2 regions of the Brevibacterium sp. FME37 genome follow, and region 2 is predicted to be linked to the other one. Evidence: predicted binding sites of a transcription regulator. Region 2 holds the regulator's gene; the other holds the start of a gene.
What was found. The regulator LexA, encoded in region 2, represses DNA repair genes until DNA is damaged. The targets are predictions, from matches to a motif close to TCGAACANNTGTTCGA.

Region 1: INT29_RS00920 (HNH endonuclease signature motif containing protein) is a predicted target of LexA. The motif match lies at 2,309-2,324, and genes of this name have one in related genera.

What each region holds. Positions count from the first base shown of each region.
Region 1 covers NZ_JABUYE010000001.1:211,039-214,455, reverse strand. The annotation lists gene ruvA (Holliday junction branch migration protein RuvA) at 1-101, opposite strand, end outside; gene INT29_RS00920 (HNH endonuclease signature motif containing protein) at 233-2,236, opposite strand; gene ruvC (crossover junction endodeoxyribonuclease RuvC) at 2,656-3,252, opposite strand; gene INT29_RS00910 (YebC/PmpR family DNA-binding transcriptional regulator) at 3,274-3,417, opposite strand, start outside.
Region 2 covers NZ_JABUYE010000011.1:40,087-43,503, reverse strand. The annotation lists gene INT29_RS13285 (ATP-dependent DNA helicase) at 1-1,065, shown strand, start outside; gene lexA (transcriptional repressor LexA) at 1,173-1,928, opposite strand; gene INT29_RS13275 (LysM peptidoglycan-binding domain-containing protein) at 2,163-2,501, shown strand; gene INT29_RS13270 (histidinol-phosphate transaminase) at 2,511-3,417, shown strand, end outside.

The DNA of each region.
Region 1 (3,417 bases), on a different contig from region 2:
GTGTCCGGCGTGACGTTGACCTTGCGTCCGACACCGTAGGTGAGAATGACGAGGTGGTCAGCTGCGATGCGATGGACCGTACCGCTGAGGAAACTGATCACGGCCTGCCTTTCGTGTGGGAACACTTGTACGAATCCAGGCTATCAGTTGGTCTTCCGGAACCGGCCTCGACATACCGACGATATCAAGGCACCGCCCTGTTGCAGACAGCGTTGAAGGCATCATCAGCCAACTATTGGGACGGGAATCCTTCCCCGCCGGAGAGTCCATCGATGATCGCCTGCGCGACGAACCTGGAATGCAGGATCGGGCGCCGTTCCACGTCGATGCTGGGCGGCGGAATCCAAGCGGGACGGCCGTCGTGGAGCATTCGGGCATACCAGTCTGATTTGTCGATCAGGTGGTGGTGCAGCCCGCATGCCAATGTGAGGTTGTTTATATCAGTTTTGCCTTCATTGGCCCAGGGCACGATGTGGTGAGCATCGCACCATCCCGGCGGTGCGTCGCATCCGGGGAATGTGCAGCCTTGGTCTCTGGCCGCCAGTATTGCCACTTGCCTGTTCGTGGCATATCGGCCTTCGGTGGAGATTTCCATCGTTTTGGCTTTGTCCGACATCAGGTGGAAGAAGACTGATCCGTTCAAGCCTTCGCTGGCTGCCGTTGATAGCGGAAATTCGGCTTCGCAGCCGGTGGATGCGCGTCCTTTTCCGGACGTGATGTCTTCGGCTTTCGCTGTGACGACCAGGGCGAATGGTGAACCACGGCCTATCCGATCCATTTCGACGCGGGAGATCATTGTTGCGAAGCGTTCGTAGATTCGGTTCCTCACTGTGCCTTGGCCCGTACCCGTATCGATCGGTGTGCCGTCTTCGCGTACGCCGAAGACTGAGGACTTCTCGTTTCGCAGATGATCTGCCAGTGGAGCGTCCGCGACTTCTCCGGCCAGAACTGCTCTGAAGATATCGAACTCGGGCTCGTCGAGATCCTCGTCGTTCGTGGTTACCCGCTCATTGCCTTGTTCCTGCAGATCTTCTACGGGTCCCGGCGCACCCTGCCCGATTTTCGAACTGCTTCCAGGCAGTATGCGCGAAGTCAGCAACCCGCTCAGGACTCCCCCCGATACAGGATCCAGCAGTCCTCTGAGAACCCAGGTCCCGTCATCGCGGGCTCGAACGTTGACGTAGCAGCGCCCACGATCCGGCGGGAGCTTCGGCTCTTCTCCGTCGGGGTTGAGACGGTCCAGAATAGCGGCGAAGATCGTCTTCAAATCTGAGACCCGAACACGCGGCGCTTTGTCCACGAGGTCTGATTCCACTGTGTCGCGAGTTTCGGCCGATACCCAGAACGGCAGTTTGGACAGGCAGTCGTTGATCGTGGTCGCCTGACCTGCCGAAAGCACTCCAGCGTGCAGAGCCTTGGCAACGATGGGGTTGACGGGTTCTCTGGGTTGGCCCGTCATATATGCGCGGCTGCCAAGATTCTTGGCGAGCTCGGTGCGTCGGTTGGCTTCATAGCCGGTCAGGTTGAAACGGTTCTGGACCAGCGCCTTCGTCGTCTTTGCCCCGTAGTCGGCGGGTGTCCCACACCGGTCGTAGACCGATAGTGCAACGGCCGACATCGCCTCGAGGATGCGGGTGGCGGTTTCGATCCCATTGACAACTGTCATCGCCTGATCGGGCCCCAGAGGGCGTGAGAAACTCAGCAGTTCGTCTTTGAGAATGGTGAGACCACTGATGCTGCGGGTCAGTTCAGGAGCAAGTCGGTCGAGGTCACGCCATTCGGTCTCGGACAGGAGTGGGTGAGGAACCGTGGCAGCCGGTTCACTTCCATCTCCAGGTGTGGATTGGCCGCTGCCGTCCGTGGGCGTGCCAGCATCTGAATCGAATGTCTCCGCATCGCCCAGAGAAGCAAGCTGCGCCTCCACCACGGCAGAATCGCCGGGAGGAATCTGCTCATCATCACAGTCTTCTAGGGGCCTCACGGGAACCGCGGCGATCGAATCGAGCTTCCCCACCAGGGGGTTGCCAGTCAGGTCCATTCCAGCGGCTTCGAGCTGCTCACGAAGCGATGTCGGCTCTGATCCCGTCGCCGGCGCCGCCGATGGTTCGTTTCGACCGGCAACGGACTCCCCCGCCACCGCGTCAGATCCGTGCCGGCTCGCACCAAGTTTCCGCCGAGCAGCACCAAGTGAGCGTTTGTCGCTCTTTCCTGGCGTCTGGTCGGGGGTGAGAGTCATCGCCTGTGCGTCCGTTCGTCAACAACATTGTTGCGTGATTAATCTCATTATAATAGCGCCAACATCACTTGTACAGACCTATATTCGATTCTTCGGTCATAGTTTCTATCCCTTTCTAGTATGTTCGAATCGCAGCTGCCTCCAATCAGTATCTGCCCAGGGCAAATAGAACTGCGAACACAGAACAACGAGTACAGAGAGACACACAACCAACCCACTACATCGAGAGCCGGGTGCAGATTCCCGGTACCCGGATTCTCGGGCTCGTGCACTCCAAACAAAAATAGCCGCCACACCTGCCTCGCATTGCGAAACGAAATGACGGTGAACAGAAAAGAATGACGGTGAAACGAAGTGCCAAAATCACGGCACAGCAGAGCACCGGCAGAACACCAGCAGCACGCACAACCGCTATGACGCTATTTGGAGTTGCGAAGGGCCTTGGCCCACTGCTCCTGTGCCTTCGTCATACCTGCGCCTTGGCGGCCAGCGCTCTTGCGCTCGTTGAGGTCTTTGTTCGCTCCGGGGGTCGATTGTCCGCTCAGCGCCCCGCGCCATGAGTGGCAGATAGCAATCGCGAGAGCGTCGGCGGCATCGGCCGGCTTAGGTGCCGCGTCGAGTTCGAGGATCCGGGTCACCATGTTCGTGACCTGCTTCTTATCAGCGCGTCCCGATCCGGTGATGGCGGCTTTGACCTCGGAAGGCGTGTGCATGGCCACAGGCAGTCCACGTCTCGCGGCAAGGCCCATCGTCAGACCCGAGACCTGTGCAGTGCCCATGATCGTGGAGACATCGTTGCGAGCGAACACGCGCTCGATGGCGACGACATCGGGACGGTACGTGTCCAACCAGCTGTCGAACGCCTCGGCAAGGGCGCCCAAACGCAGGTCCACGGAATCCGTGGATGGTGTCCGCAGCACATCGACTGACACCATTTTGACCTTGCGGGCGGGCAGGGTGTCAATGACACCCAGCCCGCACCGGGTCAGGCCTGGATCAACGCCGAGGATTCTCATCGGTAACCATGTTCGATGCCATCACGCATCGAGTTCGGCAAGAACCTCGTCGCTGACATCAGCATTGGAGTAGACGTTCTGTACCTCGTCGCTGTCTTCAAGCGCGTCGATGAGGTTGAAGACCTTGGTGGCTGTTTCCGCGTCCAGGCTGACTTCGATTCCGGG
Region 2 (3,417 bases):
GCCGAGGGCCTGATCATGAATATGAGCGAGGCACTGTCCCTCGCGTTGGCCCAGATTCGTGACTCCACGCGACAGATCATCAATGACATCGGCGGCAAAACCGAAGAGTCCGACGCCGGTCGGCAGATGGCCAAGGCCCGGTGCCAGGAGATCTTCGAACTCGCCGAGCGCTTCTGTGCACCGGGCAAGAACGATGTCGTGTGGTTGTCGAGAAGCACCTTCCGCGAACGGGAGACCACGAACCTCGTCGTCGCGCCGCTCAGCGTTGCCGGGACCATGAGGTCAGGGATCTTCGAAGAATCGACGGTGGTGGCCACCTCGGCGACTCTGTCGCTGGGTGGTAACTTCGACGCGGTCGCAGCGTCATTGGGACTCTTCGGCCCCGACGCCCCCAAATGGGACAGCCTCGATGTCGGATCACCCTTCGACTACGGCAAGCAGAGCATCCTCTACGTCGCAGCCCACCTTCCGCGTCCGGGCCGCAGCGGCCTGAGCGAACAGGCTCTGGACGAGTTGGAGGAACTGGTCACCGCGTCCCAGGGCGGTGCACTGGGACTCTTCTCCTCACGCGCGGCCGCGAATGCCGCAGCCGAACACCTGCGGGCGAAATTGGGCTTCCCGATCCTGCTCCAAGGTGATGACGGGCTGCCGTCGCTGGTCTCTCAATTCACCGCAGATGACCAAGCCTGCCTCTTCGGCACCATGTCGCTGTGGCAGGGAGTGGACGTGCCGGGCCGGACCAATCGTCTCGTCATCATCGACCGGCTTCCGTTCCCACGCCCCGATGACCCGCTGATGCAGGCCAGGTCGAGAGATGCCGATGATCGGGGAGTCAACGGGTTCATGGCCGTCAGCGCCACTCATGCCGCACTGCGCCTGGCACAGGGCGCGGGCCGCCTCATTCGGTCGACATCGGACAGGGGAATCGTGGCTGTCCTCGACTCACGCCTGCGCTCGGCCCGCTACGGCGGCTACTTGGTGAACTCGATGCCATCGATGTGGCCGACGACCGATTCGGCACTCGTGAAGAGCAGCCTGGGACGTCTGGCCGCCACCGAGAAATGACCGGAGACTGAAACGCACTGTGCCCCCGACCGATATCGGTCGGGGGCACAGCTAGTGGAGCCTGAGCGGTTGTCAGACCGACGAGGGCAGGGGCCTGGCCGGCTGTGTCAAAGGCGGCGAATGACCGTTACGACGAGACCCATGATCTGGGCATAGGTGCCATCGATGGGTTCGTAGTCCTTGTTCTGGGGGAGCAGCCACTGGTGGCCTGCCTTGCGCTTGAGGGTCTTCACCGTTGCTTCACCGTCGAGCAACGCAGCCACGATCTGACCGTTGTCAGCCGTGTGCTGTTTGCGCACGACCACCCAGTCGTCGTGGCAGATGGCGGCTTCGATCATCGAATCACCGACAACCTTGAGCAGGAACATGTCACCGGAACCGACGACCTGAGTCGGCAGAGAGAAGACGTCATCGACTTCCTGCTCGGCCAGGATCGGACCACCGGCGGCAATGCGACCCACCACTGGAACCTGGACGGTATTGTTGGCCAGCTCTTCGTACTTAGCCCGCTCTGCCTCTTCCTCTTCGAAGGGATTGACCACTTCGATGGCACGCGGGCGCTTCGGGTCTCGGCGGACATAGCCGAGGCGTTCGAGCTGCGAGAGTTGGTGGGCCACGCTGGAGAGTGAGGCGAGTCCGGCGGCTTTGCCGATCTCGCGCATGCTCGGTGGATAGCCGTTGGTGACGACTGCACGTTCGATGGTCTCGAGGACCAGGCGCTGGCGTGGGGTCAGACGGAAGTCGCCCTCGCCAGTGGAGCCTTCCGGAATCGAGACGTCTTCGTCATCGTGGCGGGCGGCCGCGATTTCGCTGGCGACGTCCTCATTACGAGGACGGCCTCTTCCTCGTTTGTTCTGAACCATTGCTCGTTCCCCTTCGTTCTATTCTCGCTGGCCTCACCGCTTGATCCTCACGTCGAGAATTCTCGTGTCAGTGCCGCCTGAGATGGTTCTTTCAGATCAATCAACAACGCTGGTTCCCTCTCATTGTCGCATAAATGTTCGAGTTGGACTGGACATATGTTCGATTGGCATGTTGAATAGAACAGACGTTCTACCTATTACGGGTGGAATCGTACGAAGGAAAGAGGTTAAGCGATGTCTGCACAGAACCAGGAACTGCGTTTCACCACTCGTGGACGCCAGGCGATGCGCCTGCTTCGGACCATGGTGTGCGCTCTCGTCATCGTCGGCGGAGCATTCTTCGTCGCCACGCAGTCGTTCTCGGCCGCGGCCGGAGCAGAAGCCGAGAGCACCGACATCGGCATCGACGCCGACGCGGTCGTCGTCGGCGAAGGTGAGTCGCTGTGGGCTGTGGCTGTAGATCTCGGGCTCGACCGAGACACTCGCGATGTGGTGTCTGACATCGTCGACATCAACCATCTGGCCACGCCTGTGGTGCACCCGGGTCAGACCCTGGATGTGCCCCAACGCTAGACTGATGCGGTGGGAAATAACGAGTCTTTGCCAGTACGTTCGGACCTAGTCGGCCTCAAGCCCTACGGGGCTCCGCACCTTGATGTTCCGGTGCAGCTGAACGTCAACGAGAACGCCTATCCGATCCCGGACGCCGTCGTAGAGAGCATGCGCTCGGCGGTCGACGGGCACTTCGCTGGACTCAACCGCTACCCTGACCGAGAGTTCGAGGAACTGCGCGAACATCTGGTGACCTACCTGCACGGAGTCAATGACCGATCCGGTCACACGGTTGGCCTCAGCCCCAACATGATCTGGGCGGCCAACGGATCGAACGAGGTCCTCTCCCATGTCGTGCAGGCATTCGGAGGACCGGGTCGCACGGTCCTCGGATTCACTCCCAGCTACTCCATGCACCCGCTGATCACCACCGGCACCGGTGCCACCTGGCAGTCGTCAGCACGCAACGATGATTTCACCCTTGATGCTGAAACCGTCGGCGCCGAAGTTGCGGCAACCGATCCCGACATCGTCTTCCTGTGCACACCGAACAACCCGACAGGCACCTCGATCGGTCTCGACGTCATCGAAGCCGCATACGACAACTGTTCGGGCATCGTCATCGTCGATGAGGCCTACGCCGAATTCTCCAGGCCTGCACGAGCCTCGGCGATGACCCTCCTGGCCGGGCGCCCTCGTCTGGTCGTGTCCCGCACGATGAGCAAGGCATTCGCCTGTGCAGGTCTGCGCCTGGGCTACGCCATCGCGGCCCCGGAGCTCATTGACGTCATGCGCCTGGTTCGCCTGCCGTACCATCTCTCGGAAATCACCCAGGTCCTCGCCTGCACTGCGCTGGAACATGCTGATCTTCTCCTGGAGAACGTCGACCGACTCATCGACTCGCGCGATCGAATCTCGGCACATCTGAGCAACGTCG